3 regions of the Staphylococcus sp. NRL 16/872 genome follow, and region 2 is predicted to be linked to each of the others. Evidence: a T-box and tRNA genes for the amino acid it is inferred to sense, from the RefSeq annotation. Region 2 holds a T-box; the other regions hold tRNA genes.
The links. The T-box of region 2 lies ahead of MT340_RS06160 (valine--tRNA ligase). A T-box ahead of a tRNA ligase gene usually reads a tRNA of that ligase, here a tRNA-Val.

Region 1: it has a tRNA-Val gene. The T-box ahead of MT340_RS06160 (valine--tRNA ligase) is inferred to sense a tRNA for this amino acid. The anticodon was not compared.
Region 3: it has a tRNA-Val gene. The T-box ahead of MT340_RS06160 (valine--tRNA ligase) is inferred to sense a tRNA for this amino acid. The anticodon was not compared.

What each region holds. Positions count from the first base shown of each region.
Region 1 is NZ_CP119327.1:795,202-802,146, reverse strand. Features, by position in the region: gene MT340_RS03825 (ISL3 family transposase) at 112-1,428, shown strand; tRNA gene MT340_RS03820 (tRNA-Lys) at 1,522-1,594, opposite strand; tRNA gene MT340_RS03815 (tRNA-Gln) at 1,598-1,672, opposite strand; tRNA gene MT340_RS03810 (tRNA-Tyr) at 1,679-1,762, opposite strand; tRNA gene MT340_RS03805 (tRNA-Val) at 1,773-1,848, opposite strand; tRNA gene MT340_RS03800 (tRNA-Glu) at 1,856-1,930, opposite strand; tRNA gene MT340_RS03795 (tRNA-Asn) at 1,932-2,006, opposite strand; rRNA gene rrf (5S ribosomal RNA) at 2,019-2,133, opposite strand; rRNA gene MT340_RS03785 (23S ribosomal RNA) at 2,202-5,123, opposite strand; rRNA gene MT340_RS03780 (16S ribosomal RNA) at 5,479-6,945, opposite strand, start outside.
Region 2 is NZ_CP119327.1:1,221,040-1,227,984, forward strand. Features, by position in the region: gene MT340_RS06135 (uroporphyrinogen-III synthase) at 1-130, shown strand, start outside; gene hemB (porphobilinogen synthase) at 130-1,104, shown strand; gene hemL (glutamate-1-semialdehyde 2,1-aminomutase) at 1,131-2,414, shown strand; gene MT340_RS06150 (AbrB family transcriptional regulator) at 2,485-3,546, shown strand; gene MT340_RS06155 (DNA-3-methyladenine glycosylase I) at 3,580-4,140, opposite strand; T-box leader at 4,202-4,430, shown strand; gene MT340_RS06160 (valine--tRNA ligase) at 4,472-6,945, shown strand, end outside.
Region 3 is NZ_CP119327.1:2,314,268-2,321,212, reverse strand. Features, by position in the region: gene lysS (lysine--tRNA ligase) at 1-284, shown strand, start outside; rRNA gene rrf (5S ribosomal RNA) at 754-868, shown strand; tRNA gene MT340_RS11520 (tRNA-Val) at 878-953, shown strand; tRNA gene MT340_RS11515 (tRNA-Thr) at 967-1,042, shown strand; tRNA gene MT340_RS11510 (tRNA-Lys) at 1,048-1,120, shown strand; tRNA gene MT340_RS11505 (tRNA-Gly) at 1,144-1,218, shown strand; tRNA gene MT340_RS11500 (tRNA-Leu) at 1,226-1,314, shown strand; tRNA gene MT340_RS11495 (tRNA-Arg) at 1,328-1,404, shown strand; tRNA gene MT340_RS11490 (tRNA-Pro) at 1,436-1,509, shown strand; tRNA gene MT340_RS11485 (tRNA-Ala) at 1,525-1,600, shown strand; rRNA gene MT340_RS11480 (16S ribosomal RNA) at 1,725-3,275, shown strand; rRNA gene MT340_RS11475 (23S ribosomal RNA) at 3,703-6,624, shown strand; rRNA gene rrf (5S ribosomal RNA) at 6,693-6,807, shown strand.

The sequences.
Region 1 (6,945 bases), 430 kb from region 2:
TGATGACTAAAAATCATCAGTCCAATTTTTATGTTTTGAATACAAAAATAGCGCAATTACCTCTATAATTATTAGCTACCACACCAAATAAAAAAGAAAGGTAATGCGCCTATGTGTAAGTCTATATTAAATACATTAAGAATTAAAGATAAAAATCTAAATTTTTTAGATGAAGTGATTGAGAAAAAATATAAAGGACGAATGAGCTTGTTTTACTATGCAGAGCTCACTTATCAACCTACACATTGTGAAAATTGTTTAACTAAAAACGAAAATTTTTCTATAGTTAAAAATGGTAAGAAAACTTCAACGATTACTTTACTTAAAATTATGGAAATGCCTGCTTATTTGAAGCTTCAAAAACAAAGATTTTATTGTAAGACATGTGATAGTTATTTTACTGCTAAATCTAATATTGTCGATAATCATTGTTTTATTTCTAACAAAACAAAACTTGCAGTTTTAGATAAAGCACAAGAATACCGCTCTCAAAAATCTATCGCCAAGTCATGCTTAGTATCATCAATGACTGTATCTAGAGTGATTAATCAAGCGGCAAGCGACGTAGGTCAGTCTTCTTTTGATGCTTTACCTGAACACTTAATGATGGACGAATTTAAAAGTGTTAAAAATGTAATTGGAAAAATGAGTTTTATTTATGCAGATGCTGTATCGCACCGCATCGTAGATGTGGTAGCGGATCGTAAGTTAAAATCGCTGAAAGATCATTTTTATCGTTATTCTTTGAAACTAAGAAAAAAAGTCAAAACTGTAACGATTGATATGTATGAACCCTATATGTCGCTAATCAAGCAATTATTTCCTAATGCGAAGATTATTATTGATCGTTTTCATATTGTTCAATCTTTAAATCGAGCGTTAAATATGTCTAGAGTTCATATAATGAATTGTTATAAAACCTCTAATAGACCGCTTTATAATAAATATAAAAGTTATTGGAAACTATTTCTTAAACCTTTTGAAACGCTAGAAGCATTTAATTATCGTAAAGTCCGTTTATTTAAAGAGTGGAAAACCGAAAAAGGAATTATGAATTACTTATTAAGTGTAGATGTTGAATTATTTAATACATATCACTACGTTCATGAGCTAAGACGATTATTAAAAGAAAACCAAATAGAGAAATTTACTCATAAACTCTTTTCTATTCATCTTTCAGATGTGTGTCCTAAATTACGTCCAGTTATTAGAACTTTAAGAAGATTAACAGCTTTCATTGAAAACACCATGATATATTCTAACCTGACCAACGGTCCGTTAGAAGGAATTAATAATAAAATCAAACTCATTAAAAGGGTATCTTTTGGTTATAGAAATTATGATAATTTACGTAATCGAATTATTATAACTTCGCGACTATTTGCCTCAACAACAAAAAAAGAGATTAAACAACCTAAGGTTGCTTAATCTCAATATTAGGACTCATCAGTCCGATTTGACGTAGAGCCGATAAAACTTACGAAAACAAAAAAAAGCATCCCAACTTGGGATGCTTGTGAGTGAGCCATAGAGGATTCGAACCTCTGACCCTCTGATTAAAAGTCAGATGCTCTACCAACTGAGCTAATGGCTCTAATGGCTGGGCTAGCTGGATTCGAACCAGCGCGTGACGGAGTCAAAGTCCGTTGCCTTACCGCTTGGCTATAGCCCATTAAGATGGTGGAGGGGGGCAGATTCGAACTGCCGAACCCGAAGGAGCGGATTTACAGTCCGCCGCGTTTAGCCACTTCGCTACCCCTCCGACATATAAATGGTGGAGAATGACGGGTTCGAACCGCCGACCCTCTGCTTGTAAGGCAGATGCTCTCCCAGCTGAGCTAATTCTCCAACAAAATGGTGACTCCTACGGGACTCGAACCCGTGTTACCGCCGTGAAAGGGCGGTGTCTTAACCGCTTGACCAAGGAGCCATGGCTCCGCAGGTAGGATTCGAACCTACGACCGATCGGTTAACAGCCGATAGCTCTACCACTGAGCTACTGCGGAATAATTATATATGCCTGGCAACGTCCTACTCTAGCGGAACGTAAATCCAACTACCATCGGCGCTAAGGAGCTTAACTTCTGTGTTCGGCATGGGAACAGGTGTGACCTCCTTGCCATTGTCACCAGACAAGTGAATGATTATACATTCAAAACTAGATAGTAAGTAAAGATTTTGCGTCGCAAAACTTGAAAAAATTGATTAAGTCTTCGATCGATTAGTATTCGTCAGCTCCACGTGTCACCACGCTTCCACCTCGAACCTATTAACCTCATCATCTTTGAGGGATCTTATAACCGAAGTTGGGAAATCTCATCTTGAGGGGGGCTTCATGCTTAGATGCTTTCAGCACTTATCCCGTCCATACATAGCTACCCAGCTATGCCGTTGGCACGACAACTGGTACACCAGAGGTATGTCCATCCCGGTCCTCTCGTACTAAGGACAGCTCCTCTCAAATTTCCTACGCCCACGACGGATAGGGACCGAACTGTCTCACGACGTTCTGAACCCAGCTCGCGTACCGCTTTAATGGGCGAACAGCCCAACCCTTGGGACCGACTACAGCCCCAGGATGCGATGAGCCGACATCGAGGTGCCAAACCTCCCCGTCGATGTGAACTCTTGGGGGAGATAAGCCTGTTATCCCCGGGGTAGCTTTTATCCGTTGAGCGATGGCCCTTCCATGCGGAACCACCGGATCACTAAGTCCGTCTTTCGACCCTGCTCGACTTGTAGGTCTCGCAGTCAAGCTCCCTTATGCCTTTACACTCTATGAATGATTTCCAACCATTCTGAGGGAACCTTTGAGCGCCTCCGTTACCTTTTAGGAGGCGACCGCCCCAGTCAAACTGCCCGCCTGACACTGTCTCCCACCACGATAAGTGGTGCGGGTTAGAAAGCCAACACAGCTAGGGTAGTATCCCACCAGCGCCTCCACGTAAGCTAGCGCTCACGCTTCAAAGGCTCCTACCTATCCTGTACAAGCTGTGCCGAATTTCAATATCAGGCTACAGTAAAGCTCCACGGGGTCTTTCCGTCCTGTCGCGGGTAACCTGCATCTTCACAGGTACTATGATTTCACCGAGTCTCTCGTTGAGACAGTGCCCAAATCGTTACGCCTTTCGTGCGGGTCGGAACTTACCCGACAAGGAATTTCGCTACCTTAGGACCGTTATAGTTACGGCCGCCGTTTACTGGGGCTTCGATTCGTAGCTTCGCAGAAGCTAACCACTCCTCTTAACCTTCCAGCACCGGGCAGGCGTCAGCCCCTATACATCACCTTACGGTTTAGCAGAGACCTGTGTTTTTGATAAACAGTCGCTTGGGCCTATTCACTGCGGCTCTTCTGGGCTTGCACCCTAAAGAGCACCCCTTCTCCCGAAGTTACGGGGTCATTTTGCCGAGTTCCTTAACGAGAGTTCGCTCGCTCACCTTAGAATTCTCATCTTGACTACCTGTGTCGGTTTGCGGTACGGGCACCTATTATCTATCTAGAGGCTTTTCTCGGCAGTGTGAAATCAACGACTCGAGGAAACAATTTCCTCTCCCCATCACAGCTCAATCTTAAGAGTGCCGGATTTGCCTAACACTCAATCTCACTGCTTAGACGTGCACTCCAACAGCACGCTTCGCCTATCCTACTGCGTCCCCCCATCGATTAAAACGATGTTAGGTGGTACAGGAATATCAACCTGTTATCCATCGCCTACGCCTGTCGGCCTCAGCTTAGGACCCGACTAACCCAGAGCGGACGAGCCTTCCTCTGGAAACCTTAGTCAATCGGTGGACGGGATTCTCACCCGTCTTTCGCTACTCACACCGGCATTCTCACTTCTAAGCGCTCCACATGTCCTTGCGATCATGCTTCAACGCCCTTAGAACGCTCTCCTACCATTGTCCAAAGGACAATCCACAGCTTCGGTAATATGTTTAGCCCCGGTACATTTTCGGCGCAGTGTCACTCGACTAGTGAGCTATTACGCACTCTTTAAATGATGGCTGCTTCTAAGCCAACATCCTAGTTGTCTGGGCAACGCCACATCCTTTTCCACTTAACATATATTTTGGGACCTTAGCTGGTGGTCTGGGCTGTTTCCCTTTCGAACACGGACCTTATCACCCATGTTCTGACTCCCAAGTTAAATTAATTGGCATTCGGAGTTTGTCTGAATTCGGTAACCCGAGAGGGGCCCCTCGTCCAAACAGTGCTCTACCTCCAATAATCATCACTTGAGGCTAGCCCTAAAGCTATTTCGGAGAGAACCAGCTATCTCCAAGTTCGATTGGAATTTCTCCGCTACCCACAGTTCATCCGCTCACTTTTCAACGTAAGTCGGTTCGGTCCTCCATTCAGTGTTACCTGAACTTCAACCTGACCATGGGTAGATCACCTGGTTTCGGGTCTACGACCAAATACTAAACGCCCTATTCAGACTCGCTTTCGCTACGGCTCCACATTTCCTGCTTAACCTTGCATCAGATCGTAACTCGCCGGTTCATTCTACAAAAGGCACGCCATCACCCATTAACGGGCTCTGACTACTTGTAAGCACACGGTTTCAAGTTCTCTTTCACTCCCCTTCCGGGGTACTTTTCACCTTTCCCTCACGGTACTGGTTCACTATCGGTCACTAGAGAGTATTTAGCCTTAGGAGATGGTCCTCCCAGATTCCGACGGAATTTCACGTGCTCCGTCGTACTCAGGATCCACTCAAGAGAGAATATATTTTCAACTACAGGATTATTACCTTCTTTGATTCAACTTTCCAGATGATTCGTCTAATATATTCCTTTGTAACTCCGTATAGAGTGTCCTACAACCCCAATAAGCAAGCTTATTGGTTTGGGCTCTTCCCGTTTCGCTCGCCGCTACTCAGGGAATCGATTTTTCTTTCTCTTCCTCCGGGTACTAAGATGTTTCAGTTCTCCGGGTCTGCCTTCTGACAAGCTATGAATTCACTTGTCGATAACACGACATAACTCGTGCTGGGTTCCCCCATTCGGAAATCTCTGGATCAACGCTTACTTACAGCTACCCAAAGCATATCGTCGTTAGTAACGTCCTTCGTCGGCTTCTAGTGCCAAGGCATCCACCGTGCGCCCTTAATAACTTAATCTAATATAGTTATTAATCTGTGAGTGTTCTTTCGAACACTAGCGATTATTTTTTTATGAATTCAAGCTTATTTAAAACTCTATTCACTCGGTTTTGCTTGGTAAAATCTATTTACTTACTTATCTAGTTTTCAATGTACAATTTCCTATTATTTAGTCAATCGTCTCATCGTCTGAGAAACGATTTCTTTAAATAATAACTTAAATTTTCAACAATCACAATGAGTTATTATATCAAAATATAACACTTAATGCAATCATCATTTATTTTGAATGTTTGAAATAAACATTCAAAACTGAATACAATATGTCACGTTATTCCTTCATCTCTGCGAGATGTTCCGAATATATCCTTAGAAAGGAGGTGATCCAGCCGCACCTTCCGATACGGCTACCTTGTTACGACTTCACCCCAATCATTTGTCCCACCTTCGACGGCTAGCTCCAAATGGTTACTCCACCGGCTTCGGGTGTTACAAACTCTCGTGGTGTGACGGGCGGTGTGTACAAGACCCGGGAACGTATTCACCGTAGCATGCTGATCTACGATTACTAGCGATTCCAGCTTCATGTAGTCGAGTTGCAGACTACAATCCGAACTGAGAACAACTTTATGGGATTTGCTTGACCTCGCGGTTTCGCTACCCTTTGTATTGTCCATTGTAGCACGTGTGTAGCCCAAATCATAAGGGGCATGATGATTTGACGTCATCCCCACCTTCCTCCGGTTTGTCACCGGCAGTCAACTTAGAGTGCCCAACTAAATGATGGCAACTAAGCTTAAGGGTTGCGCTCGTTGCGGGACTTAACCCAACATCTCACGACACGAGCTGACGACAACCATGCACCACCTGTCACTTTGTCCCCCGAAGGGGAAAACTCTATCTCTAGAGTGGTCAAAGGATGTCAAGATTTGGTAAGGTTCTTCGCGTTGCTTCGAATTAAACCACATGCTCCACCGCTTGTGCGGGTCCCCGTCAATTCCTTTGAGTTTCAACCTTGCGGTCGTACTCCCCAGGCGGAGTGCTTAATGCGTTAGCTGCAGCACTAAGGGGCGGAAACCCCCTAACACTTAGCACTCATCGTTTACGGCGTGGACTACCAGGGTATCTAATCCTGTTTGATCCCCACGCTTTCGCACATCAGCGTCAGTTACAGACCAGAAAGTCGCCTTCGCCACTGGTGTTCCTCCATATCTCTGCGCATTTCACCGCTACACATGGAATTCCACTTTCCTCTTCTGCACTCAAGTTTTCCAGTTTCCAATGACCCTCCACGGTTGAGCCGTGGGCTTTCACATCAGACTTAAAAAACCGCCTACGCGCGCTTTACGCCCAATAATTCCGGATAACGCTTGCCACCTACGTATTACCGCGGCTGCTGGCACGTAGTTAGCCGTGGCTTTCTGATTAGGTACCGTCAAGACGTGCACAGTTACTTACACGTATGTTCTTCCCTAATAACAGAGTTTTACGATCCGAAGACCTTCATCACTCACGCGGCGTTGCTCCGTCAGGCTTTCGCCCATTGCGGAAGATTCCCTACTGCTGCCTCCCGTAGGAGTCTGGACCGTGTCTCAGTTCCAGTGTGGCCGATCACCCTCTCAGGTCGGCTACGTATCGTCGCCTTGGTAAGCCGTTACCTTACCAACTAGCTAATACGGCGCGGGTCCATCTATAAGTGATAGCAGAGCCATCTTTCACTATTGAACCATGCGGTTCAAAATATTATCCGGTATTAGCTCCGGTTTCCCGAAGTTATCCCAGTCTTATAGGTAGGTTACCCACGTGTTACTCACCCGTCCGCCGCTAACGTCAGAGGAGC
Region 2 (6,945 bases):
TAATCAATATTATGCAATCGGTCATCAAACTGCAGATACATTAAGGGAGTATGGTATCGAACCATATATAGCTGATAAACAGACGGCAGAAGCACTTATTAATAAAGTTATAGAAAGTAGGAATAAATAATGAAATTTGATAGACACAGAAGATTACGCTCCTCAGAGTCAATGCGTAGTTTAGTTAGAGAAACCCATGTGAGAAAAGAAGATTTAATTTACCCTATCTTTGTAGTAGAAAAAGACAATGTTAAAAGTGAAATTAAATCTTTACCTGGCGTATATCAAATTAGTCTAAACCTTTTAGATGACGAAATTAACGAAGCCTACGATTTAGGTATTAGAGCTATTATGTTCTTTGGTGTACCAAATGAAAAAGATGAAGTTGGCTCAGGTGCTTACGATCATAACGGAATTGTTCAAGAAGCAACTCGTAAAGCTAAATCATTACATGAGGATTTACTCATCGTAGCAGATACTTGCCTATGTGAATACACTGACCACGGTCACTGTGGTTTAATTGATGATCACACACACGATGTTGATAATGATAAATCATTACCATTATTAGTGAAAACGGCTGTTTCACAAGTTGAAGCTGGTGCAGACATTATCGCTCCAAGTAATATGATGGATGGCTTTGTAACTGAAATTCGTCAAGGTTTAGATGAAGCGGGGTACTATAACGTTCCTATTATGAGTTACGGTATTAAATATGCTTCAAGCTTCTTCGGTCCATTTAGAGATGCTGCAGATTCTGCTCCTTCATTTGGAGATAGAAAAACGTATCAAATGGATCCTGCCAATCGCTTAGAAGCTTTAAGAGAATTAGAAAGTGACTTGAAAGAGGGTGCAGATATGATGATCGTTAAACCTGCGTTAAGTTACTTAGATATCGTTAGAGATGTTAAAAATAATACAAATATTCCAGTTGTTGCATACAATGTTAGTGGTGAATATGCGATGACTAAAGCCGCTTCACTCAATGGTTGGATTGATGAAGAACGCGTTGTGATGGAACAAATGGTATCAATGAAACGCGCGGGTGCTGATATGATTATCACTTACTTTGCGAAAGATATTTGCCGTTATTTAGATAAATAATTATTTTTTGAAAAGGAGGACTAAATATGGGTTACGAGAAATCACAAGAAGCAATGAAAATTGCGGAAAATTTAATGCCTGGTGGGGTGAATAGTCCAGTAAGAGCATTCAAATCTGTAGATACACCAGCGATTTTTATGGATCACGCGGAAGGTTCTAGAATCTATGATATCGATGGTAATGAATATATCGATTATGTATTAAGTTGGGGTCCTTTAATCTTAGGACATAAAAATAAACAAGTGATTGAGAAGTTACATGAAGCGGTGGATAAAGGTACAAGCTTTGGTGCTTCTACACTTGAAGAGAATCGATTAGCCGAATTAGTTATTGACCGTGTACCATCTATTGAAAAAGTACGTATGGTATCTTCAGGAACTGAAGCTACATTAGCTGCATTACGTCTTGCACGTGGTTACACAGGTAGAAATAAAATTGTTAAATTTGAAGGTTGCTATCATGGACACAGTGATTCATTGCTTATTAAAGCGGGTTCTGGCGTAGCGACATTAGGTTTACCTGACTCTCCAGGTGTGCCAGAAGGTACTGCCAAAAACACAATTACTGTACCTTACAATGATTTAGATGCAATTAAAGTTGCTTTTGAAAATTATGGCGATGATATTGCAGGTGTGATTGTAGAACCTGTTGCAGGTAACATGGGCGTAGTGCCACCTTTAGAAGGTTTCTTACAAGGACTTAGAGATATTACTTCTGAATATGGTTCATTACTTGTCTTTGACGAAGTAATGACTGGTTTCCGTGTAGGCTATAATTGTGCGCAAGGTTACTTTGGTGTAACACCTGATATTACTTGTTTAGGAAAAGTAATTGGCGGTGGCTTACCAGTAGGTGCCTTTGGTGGTAAAAAAGAAATTATGGATAGCATTGCACCTGTAGGTAACATTTATCAAGCTGGTACGTTATCAGGTAACCCATTAGCTATGACTAGTGGATATGAAACACTTAGTCAATTAACTCCAGAAACTTACGAGTATTTCCAAGAACTTGGAGACATTTTAGAAAAAGGTTTAAAAGAAGTCTTTGCGAAACATAATGTGCCTATTACAGTTAACAGAGCGGGCTCAATGATTGGTTATTTCTTAAATGAAGGCCCAGTAACTAACTTTGACGAAGCGAATAAGAGTGACTTAGAACTCTTTAGCAATATGTATCGTGAAATGGCTAAAGAAGGTATCTTCTTACCACCATCACAATTTGAAGGTACATTCTTATCTACAGCCCACACTAAAGAAGATATTGCAAAAACAATTCAAGCATTTGATACTGCATTAAGTCGCATTGTATAATTTAATATAAAATGATGGAAGGTTAAGACTATAGTCTTAACCTTCTTTTTAATGAAAGAAGTGAGCCTTAATGTGGTTATTATGGCGTAATAATATAATTTTATTTGTTACCGCAGTTGTTATGAGTTTAATTTTATATTTTGCTCATGTCCTTTTGCCGTTCATGTTTGGTCCCATTATTGCTGCTATATTAGTAGGGAAAGTGTTTAAGTTGAGAGTACAATGGCCTTTTTGGTTCAGTCAGATTGGTTTAATTTTACTAGGGGTTCAAATAGGTTCTACTTTTACAAAGAAAGTTATTAATGATATTAAAAATGATTGGTCAACAATAGTAGTGGTCACAATATTACTGATATTGCTTTCTTTATTAATTGCTTATTTTTTCAAAAAAATAGCTCAAGTCAATACGGAAACAGCCATATTAAGTGTTATTCCGGGTGCACTTAGTCAAATGCTAATTATGGCCGAGGAAAATAAAAGGGCCAACATTCTTGTGGTGAGTTTAACACAAACATCTCGCGTTATATTTGTGGTGGTCTTAGTTCCATTTATCTCATATTTCTTTAGTAGTGGAGAGGGTAGCAATCAAACAGTAAGTAAGGCGCCTCCGTTAACTGAAGCTTTAAATATTTCGCAAATTTTATTTTTAGCTATTACAATTGGCATTGTGTACTTTATAATGGCGAAGATCCATTTTCCAACTAAACAATTATTAGCGCCAATAGCTGTCTTAGTAGTATGGAATTTAACTACACACGCTACATTCACACTAGACAATGGCATTCTTGCATCAGCACAGTTGATTTATATGATTAGAATTGGACTACAAATTGCTAAATTATTAGGAGATTTAAAAGGGCGTCTTGCCATAGCGATAATTTATCAAAATGTCCTTTTAATTCTTAGCGCATTTGTAATGGTGTTTATCGTTCATTTATTTACCCATAATTCAATGAATGAGTTATTTCTAGGAGGGGCGCCTGGTGGAATGAGTCAAATCGTGCTTGTAGCTATAGCAACAGGTGCAGATGTAGCGATGATTTCAAGTTTCCATATATTTAGGATTTTCTTTATATTATTCTTCGTCGCTCCGATAATTGGATTTTTCATGAAAAAGAATTTAAAAAAATAGCGAATACTCGTTTTTACGAGCGTTCGCTATTTTTTATTTATGTTTAGGTTTATAAGGACAACTTTCTAAGTGTGCGTCATATAATCCAGCCGCTTCTAAAAATGAAAATACAGTAACTGGACCTAGGAATTTAAAACCATATTTCTTTAAGTCTTTAGATAATTGTGTTGCACGCTCATCAACAGTAATTCTGTCAGAAGCGTGTTGGTAATGTAAGTCGATAGGTTGTTGATTCACATACGACCATAAGTAATCGCTAAAACTACCATAGTCTTTTTCGATTTCAAAATAGCCTTTCGCTTGAGATACGATAGCTTCTAATTTTTTACGATTATGCACTATGTTAGGAAATTCCATTAATTTATCAATATCCTCGTCCGTCATACTTGCCACTTTTTCAGGTTCAAAATTATAAAAAGCTTCTTCATAGGAGGCTTTTTTCTTTAAAATCGTTAACCAAGATAGGCCGGCATGTTGAGATTCTAACGCCAATAATTTGAACAGCGCTTTACTATCATATAGTGGCTGTCCCCAAACCTGATCGTGATAATCAAGATAAACTGAATCTTTTGTACCAAACGCACATTCGTTCATAAATATACCTCCAAGAGATTGACTTATTAGGATTTCCATTATACTATAAATAAGTAATTAAATATAACTATGGGAAGAGTAAGTTTGAATGATAGCAAAGAGAGCATATGGTTGGTGGAAATATGTATAGCGTTCTTACTGAAGGTAGCCCACTTGAACTTTTATTGAACATATATAGAGTAAATAAAAGCGTGTTTGAGCGTTAATCATAATTAAGTGCAAGGTTAAAGTTTTCAGTTGAGGAGTTTAATCTTGAATTTAGGTGGTACCACGGAACATCCGTCCTATTTTTTAGGAGGGGTGTTTTTTTATAATTAGGAGGTTTTTTTCTATGAACATGGAACCTAAGTATAACCCGCGTGAAGTGGAAGCGGGTCGTTACGAAGAATGGGTAAAAAATGGGTATTTCAAACCCTCAGAAGATAAATCAAAAGAAACTTATACGATTGTTATTCCTCCACCAAATGTAACTGGTAAATTACATCTTGGTCACGCATGGGATACAACGTTACAAGATATTATTACACGTATGAAAAGAATGCAAGGCTATGACACGCTATATCTTCCAGGTATGGACCATGCCGGCATTGCAACACAAGCTAAAGTAGATGCGAAATTAAAAGAGCAAGGTATTTCTCGTCATGATATTGGCCGTGAGAAATTCTTAGAACATGCATGGTCTTGGAAAGAAGAATATGCTTCATTTATTCGTCAACAATGGGCTAAATTAGGCTTAGGTTTAGACTATAGCAGAGAACGATTTACTTTAGATGATGGCTTAAGCCAAGCTGTTAAGAAAGTGTTTGTTGACCTATATAACAAAGGTATTATTTATCGTGGAGAGCGTATTATTAACTGGGATCCAGAAGCGAGAACGGCATTATCAGATATTGAAGTAATCCATGAAGATGTACAAGGTCACTTCTATCATTTCAAATATCCATATGCTGATGGCGAAGGATATATCGAAATTGCTACTACACGTCCAGAAACAATGTTAGGTGATACAGCAATTGTTGTTAACCCTAATGATGAACGTTATAAAGATGTTATTGGTAAAAAAGTTATTTTACCTATCGTTGGCCGTGAATTACCAATTTTAGCAGATGAATATGTTGATATTGAATTCGGTAGTGGTGCAATGAAAGTAACACCTGCACACGATCCAAATGACTTTGAAATTGGACAACGTCATGACTTAGAAAATATTATTGTTATGGATGAAAACGGTAAAATGAACGATAAAGCTGATAAATATGCTGGTTTAGACCGCTTCGAATGCCGTAAACAATTAGTTGAAGATTTAAAAGCACAAGATTTAGTTATTAAAATTGAAGAGCACATGCATTCAGTAGGTCACTCAGAACGTACGGGTGCTGTAGTTGAACCATATTTATCTACACAATGGTTCGTTAAAATGAAACCACTTGCTCAAAGAGCATTAGATAATCAAAAAACAGATGATCGTATCGATTTCTATCCACCTCGTTTTGAGAATACTTTCAATCGCTGGATGGAAGAAATTAGAGACTGGACGATTTCTCGTCAATTATGGTGGGGTCATCAAATTCCAGCTTGGTATCATAAAGAAACAGGCGAACTTTATGTTGGCGAAGAAGCACCACAAGACATTGAAAATTGGGAACAAGACGAAGATGTATTAGATACTTGGTTCTCAAGTGCCTTATGGCCATTCTCAACACTTGGTTGGCCTAATGAAGAAGCAGAAGACTTTAAACGTTATTATCCTACAAATGCGCTTGTAACAGGATATGACATTATCTTCTTCTGGGTAGCGAGAATGATCTTCCAAGGATTAGAGTTCACTGATCGTCGTCCATTTAACGACGTATTATTACATGGTTTAGTTCGTGCCGAAGATGGTCGTAAGATGAGTAAATCATTAGGTAATGGTGTTGACCCAATGGATGTTATTGAAGAATACGGTGCAGACAGCTTACGTTACTTCTTAGCAACTGGTTCATCTCCAGGTCATGATTTACGTTATTCTACTGAAAAAGTAGAATCAGTATGGAACTTCATCAATAAAATTTGGAACGGTGCACGTTTCAGTTTAATGAATATTGGTGATGACTTTAGCTACAACGATATTGATTTATCTGGCAATTTATCTTTAGCAGATAAATGGATTTTAACGCGTTTAAATGAAACAATTGAAACAGTCACACACTTAAGTGATAAATATGAATTTGGTGAAGTAGGCCGAGCATTATATAACTTTATTTGGGATGAATTCTGTGATTGGTATATCGAAATGAGTAAAATTCCAATGAATGGTGACGATGAAGCGCAAAAACAAACCACACGTTCTGTATTAAGTTATACATTAGACCAAATTATGCGTATGTTACATCCATTCATGCCATTTGTCACTGAAAAGATATGGCAAAGTCTTCCTCATGAAGGAGAAACAATTGTTAACGCATCTTGGCCAACAGTTAAAGAAGAATTGAGTTTTGAAGATAGTAAACAAACAATGCAACAACTTGTTGAAATTATTAAATCAGTGAGACAATCTCGTGTTGAAGTTAATACACCGCTTTCTAAATCTATACCAATTTTCATTCAAGCAAAAGATGAAAACGTGAAAGCGACACTTAATGAAAACGCAGATTACATTCATAAATTCTGTAATCCAAGCGAATTAGTGATTGATACAAATATTGATATTCCTGAGAAAGCGATGACTTCAGTCGTTGAAGCGGGTAAAGTCGTATTACCTTTAGAAGGCTTAATCGATATGGATAAAGAAATCGCTCGTCTTGAAAAAGAATTAGATAAATT
Region 3 (6,945 bases), 1.1 Mb from region 2:
CTGATCGTTTCGAATTATTCATCGTAGGTAGAGAGCATGCAAATGCATTTACAGAGTTAAATGATCCTATTGATCAACGTCAACGTTTTGAAGCTCAACTTGTTGAAAAAGAGCAAGGCAATGATGAAGCACATGAAATGGATGAAGACTACATTGAAGCATTAGAATATGGTATGCCTCCAACAGGTGGATTAGGTATTGGTATTGATCGTTTAGTTATGTTATTAACAGACTCACCATCTATCAGAGACGTATTATTATTCCCATACATGAGACAGAAATAATAAGCAATAGACCACTGAAACGCTATTTACATTTTTGTAGATAGCGTTTTTTAATGATCTATAAAGAAGGTGAGCTAACACATTCTGAGTTTATTGAAAGAAAGAAAAGAATATTAAGAAAACATTAAAAAATATTAAAGTAGTCTAAAGTGCAATAATAATAGCATAAGTAAAAAAGAGTGAAAAATTCATTTGAAATTATAAGAAAAAAGAGTAGTCAAAGAGTGAATCATGTGCTAGTATATTATGAGTGTTCTCGAAAAGAACAAATAAATTAGTCTTTATGAAAAAACTAATTAAAAAAATAAAAAAGTGTTTGACATTATCGTTTGAATGTTATATGATATAAAAGTCGTCAAAAACGAAAGTTAATTTTGTAAAACGCTTGTAAAAGAAATTTTAACAAAGTGTAAAATTAACTATTGAAAGTTGAAATAATCGATAGTATAATTGATTGAGTAAGTTGTTGTCTGGTGACAATGGCAAGGAGGTCACACCTGTTCCCATGCCGAACACAGAAGTTAAGCTCCTTAGCGCCGATGGTAGTTGGATTTACGTTCCGCTAGAGTAGGACGTTGCCAGGCTTACAAATTGGAGAATTAGCTCAGTTGGGAGAGCATCTGCCTTACAAGCAGAGGGTCGGCGGTTCGAACCCGTCATTCTCCACCATTTTAACTAAATAGCCGGCCTAGCTCAATTGGTAGAGCAACTGACTTGTAATCAGTAGGTTGGGGGTTCAAGTCCTCTGGCCGGCACCATCTTTGAGCCATTAGCTCAGTTGGTAGAGCATCTGACTTTTAATCAGAGGGTCAGAGGTTCGAATCCTCTATGGCTCATACGATTATTTTAATAGCCACATGCGGAAGTAGTTCAGTGGTAGAACACCACCTTGCCAAGGTGGGGGTCGCGGGTTCGAATCCCGTCTTCCGCTCCATTATTTTGCCGGGGTGGCGGAACTGGCAGACGCACAGGACTTAAAATCCTGCGGTGAGAGATCACCGTACCGGTTCGATTCCGGTCCTCGGCACCATCTTTTAAATATAGCGCCCGTAGCTCAACTGGATAGAGCGTTTGACTACGGATCAAGAGGTTATGGGTTCGACTCCTATCGGGCGCGCCATTTAAAATTTCAAACCTTATTTAATTACATACGGGAAGTAGCTCAGCTTGGTAGAGCACTTGGTTTGGGACCAAGGGGTCGCAGGTTCGAATCCTGTCTTCCCGACTTCTTAAATAATATGGGGGCTTAGCTCAGCTGGGAGAGCGCCTGCTTTGCACGCAGGAGGTCAGCGGTTCGATCCCGCTAGTCTCCACCATTTATAAAATTTCTGAAATGAACATTGAAAACTGAATGACAATATGTCAACGTTAATTCCAATAAATGTAACTGTAAGTTACAAACACTATTTAGTATTATGAGCTAATCAAACATCATAAATTTTTATGGAGAGTTTGATCCTGGCTCAGGATGAACGCTGGCGGCGTGCCTAATACATGCAAGTCGAGCGAACAGACGAGGAGCTTGCTCCTCTGACGTTAGCGGCGGACGGGTGAGTAACACGTGGGTAACCTACCTATAAGACTGGGATAACTTCGGGAAACCGGAGCTAATACCGGATAATATTTTGAACCGCATGGTTCAATAGTGAAAGATGGCTCTGCTATCACTTATAGATGGACCCGCGCCGTATTAGCTAGTTGGTAAGGTAACGGCTTACCAAGGCGACGATACGTAGCCGACCTGAGAGGGTGATCGGCCACACTGGAACTGAGACACGGTCCAGACTCCTACGGGAGGCAGCAGTAGGGAATCTTCCGCAATGGGCGAAAGCCTGACGGAGCAACGCCGCGTGAGTGATGAAGGTCTTCGGATCGTAAAACTCTGTTATTAGGGAAGAACATACGTGTAAGTAACTGTGCACGTCTTGACGGTACCTAATCAGAAAGCCACGGCTAACTACGTGCCAGCAGCCGCGGTAATACGTAGGTGGCAAGCGTTATCCGGAATTATTGGGCGTAAAGCGCGCGTAGGCGGTTTTTTAAGTCTGATGTGAAAGCCCACGGCTCAACCGTGGAGGGTCATTGGAAACTGGAAAACTTGAGTGCAGAAGAGGAAAGTGGAATTCCATGTGTAGCGGTGAAATGCGCAGAGATATGGAGGAACACCAGTGGCGAAGGCGACTTTCTGGTCTGTAACTGACGCTGATGTGCGAAAGCGTGGGGATCAAACAGGATTAGATACCCTGGTAGTCCACGCCGTAAACGATGAGTGCTAAGTGTTAGGGGGTTTCCGCCCCTTAGTGCTGCAGCTAACGCATTAAGCACTCCGCCTGGGGAGTACGACCGCAAGGTTGAAACTCAAAGGAATTGACGGGGACCCGCACAAGCGGTGGAGCATGTGGTTTAATTCGAAGCAACGCGAAGAACCTTACCAAATCTTGACATCCTTTGACCACTCTAGAGATAGAGTTTTCCCCTTCGGGGGACAAAGTGACAGGTGGTGCATGGTTGTCGTCAGCTCGTGTCGTGAGATGTTGGGTTAAGTCCCGCAACGAGCGCAACCCTTAAGCTTAGTTGCCATCATTTAGTTGGGCACTCTAAGTTGACTGCCGGTGACAAACCGGAGGAAGGTGGGGATGACGTCAAATCATCATGCCCCTTATGATTTGGGCTACACACGTGCTACAATGGACAATACAAAGGGTAGCGAAACCGCGAGGTCAAGCAAATCCCATAAAGTTGTTCTCAGTTCGGATTGTAGTCTGCAACTCGACTACATGAAGCTGGAATCGCTAGTAATCGTAGATCAGCATGCTACGGTGAATACGTTCCCGGGTCTTGTACACACCGCCCGTCACACCACGAGAGTTTGTAACACCCGAAGCCGGTGGAGTAACCATTTGGAGCTAGCCGTCGAAGGTGGGACAAATGATTGGGGTGAAGTCGTAACAAGGTAGCCGTATCGGAAGGTGCGGCTGGATCACCTCCTTTCTAAGGATATATTCGGAACATCTCGTAGAGATGACGGAATAACGTGACATATTGTATTCAGTTTTGAATGTTTATTTCAAACATTCAAAATAAATGATAATTGCATTAAGTGTTATATTTTGATATAATAACTCATTGTGATTGTTGAAAATTTAAGTTATTATTTAAAGAAATCGTTTCTCAGACGATGAGTTGAACGAATTTAAAGCGCAGTTTACTTTCGTAAATGAGCATTTGAATTTGTGATAACGAAGAAGTATGAAAACGATTGACTAAATAATAGAAAATTGTACATTGAAAACTAGATAAGTAAGTAAAATAGATTTTACCAAGCAAAACCGAGTGAATAGAGTTTTAAATAAGCTTGAATTCATAAAAAATAATCGCTAGTGTTCGAAAGAACACTCACAGATTAATAACTATATTAGATTAAGTTATTAAGGGCGCACGGTGGATGCCTTGGCACTAGAAGCCGATGAAGGACGTTACTAACGACGATATGCTTTGGGTAGCTGTAAGTAAGCGTTGATCCAGAGATTTCCGAATGGGGGAACCCAGCACGAGTTATGTCGTGTTATCGACAAGTGAATTCATAGCTTGTCAGAAGGCAGACCCGGAGAACTGAAACATCTTAGTACCCGGAGGAAGAGAAAGAAAAATCGATTCCCTGAGTAGCGGCGAGCGAAACGGGAAGAGCCCAAACCAATAAGCTTGCTTATTGGGGTTGTAGGACACTCTATACGGAGTTACAAAGGAATATATTAGACGAATCATCTGGAAAGTTGAATCAAAGAAGGTAATAATCCTGTAGTTGAAAATATATTCTCTCTTGAGTGGATCCTGAGTACGACGGAGCACGTGAAATTCCGTCGGAATCTGGGAGGACCATCTCCTAAGGCTAAATACTCTCTAGTGACCGATAGTGAACCAGTACCGTGAGGGAAAGGTGAAAAGTACCCCGGAAGGGGAGTGAAAGAGAACTTGAAACCGTGTGCTTACAAGTAGTCAGAGCCCGTTAATGGGTGATGGCGTGCCTTTTGTAGAATGAACCGGCGAGTTACGATCTGATGCAAGGTTAAGCAGGAAATGTGGAGCCGTAGCGAAAGCGAGTCTGAATAGGGCGTTTAGTATTTGGTCGTAGACCCGAAACCAGGTGATCTACCCATGGTCAGGTTGAAGTTCAGGTAACACTGAATGGAGGACCGAACCGACTTACGTTGAAAAGTGAGCGGATGAACTGTGGGTAGCGGAGAAATTCCAATCGAACTTGGAGATAGCTGGTTCTCTCCGAAATAGCTTTAGGGCTAGCCTCAAGTGATGATTATTGGAGGTAGAGCACTGTTTGGACGAGGGGCCCCTCTCGGGTTACCGAATTCAGACAAACTCCGAATGCCAATTAATTTAACTTGGGAGTCAGAACATGGGTGATAAGGTCCGTGTTCGAAAGGGAAACAGCCCAGACCACCAGCTAAGGTCCCAAAATATATGTTAAGTGGAAAAGGATGTGGCGTTGCCCAGACAACTAGGATGTTGGCTTAGAAGCAGCCATCATTTAAAGAGTGCGTAATAGCTCACTAGTCGAGTGACACTGCGCCGAAAATGTACCGGGGCTAAACATATTACCGAAGCTGTGGATTGTCCTTTGGACAATGGTAGGAGAGCGTTCTAAGGGCGTTGAAGCATGATCGCAAGGACATGTGGAGCGCTTAGAAGTGAGAATGCCGGTGTGAGTAGCGAAAGACGGGTGAGAATCCCGTCCACCGATTGACTAAGGTTTCCAGAGGAAGGCTCGTCCGCTCTGGGTTAGTCGGGTCCTAAGCTGAGGCCGACAGGCGTAGGCGATGGATAACAGGTTGATATTCCTGTACCACCTAACATCGTTTTAATCGATGGGGGGACGCAGTAGGATAGGCGAAGCGTGCTGTTGGAGTGCACGTCTAAGCAGTGAGATTGAGTGTTAGGCAAATCCGGCACTCTTAAGATTGAGCTGTGATGGGGAGAGGAAATTGTTTCCTCGAGTCGTTGATTTCACACTGCCGAGAAAAGCCTCTAGATAGATAATAGGTGCCCGTACCGCAAACCGACACAGGTAGTCAAGATGAGAATTCTAAGGTGAGCGAGCGAACTCTCGTTAAGGAACTCGGCAAAATGACCCCGTAACTTCGGGAGAAGGGGTGCTCTTTAGGGTGCAAGCCCAGAAGAGCCGCAGTGAATAGGCCCAAGCGACTGTTTATCAAAAACACAGGTCTCTGCTAAACCGTAAGGTGATGTATAGGGGCTGACGCCTGCCCGGTGCTGGAAGGTTAAGAGGAGTGGTTAGCTTCTGCGAAGCTACGAATCGAAGCCCCAGTAAACGGCGGCCGTAACTATAACGGTCCTAAGGTAGCGAAATTCCTTGTCGGGTAAGTTCCGACCCGCACGAAAGGCGTAACGATTTGGGCACTGTCTCAACGAGAGACTCGGTGAAATCATAGTACCTGTGAAGATGCAGGTTACCCGCGACAGGACGGAAAGACCCCGTGGAGCTTTACTGTAGCCTGATATTGAAATTCGGCACAGCTTGTACAGGATAGGTAGGAGCCTTTGAAGCGTGAGCGCTAGCTTACGTGGAGGCGCTGGTGGGATACTACCCTAGCTGTGTTGGCTTTCTAACCCGCACCACTTATCGTGGTGGGAGACAGTGTCAGGCGGGCAGTTTGACTGGGGCGGTCGCCTCCTAAAAGGTAACGGAGGCGCTCAAAGGTTCCCTCAGAATGGTTGGAAATCATTCATAGAGTGTAAAGGCATAAGGGAGCTTGACTGCGAGACCTACAAGTCGAGCAGGGTCGAAAGACGGACTTAGTGATCCGGTGGTTCCGCATGGAAGGGCCATCGCTCAACGGATAAAAGCTACCCCGGGGATAACAGGCTTATCTCCCCCAAGAGTTCACATCGACGGGGAGGTTTGGCACCTCGATGTCGGCTCATCGCATCCTGGGGCTGTAGTCGGTCCCAAGGGTTGGGCTGTTCGCCCATTAAAGCGGTACGCGAGCTGGGTTCAGAACGTCGTGAGACAGTTCGGTCCCTATCCGTCGTGGGCGTAGGAAATTTGAGAGGAGCTGTCCTTAGTACGAGAGGACCGGGATGGACATACCTCTGGTGTACCAGTTGTCGTGCCAACGGCATAGCTGGGTAGCTATGTATGGACGGGATAAGTGCTGAAAGCATCTAAGCATGAAGCCCCCCTCAAGATGAGATTTCCCAACTTCGGTTATAAGATCCCTCAAAGATGATGAGGTTAATAGGTTCGAGGTGGAAGCGTGGTGACACGTGGAGCTGACGAATACTAATCGATCGAAGACTTAATCAATTTTTTCAAGTTTTGCGACGCAAAATCTTTACTTACTATCTAGTTTTGAATGTATAATCATTCACTTGTCTGGTGACAATGGCAAGGAGGTCACACCTGTTCCCATGCCGAACACAGAAGTTAAGCTCCTTAGCGCCGATGGTAGTTGGATTTACGTTCCGCTAGAGTAGGACGTTGCCAGGCAACCACATTTGACCATTCGGTCTTTTTTTGTGGCAAATATCTCAAGATTTTAAAAAAGTTGTTGACTTTCAATTCAATAGCGAGTATAATTAATTCTTGTGTTGAAGAAAATGAACATTGAAAACTGAATGACAATAT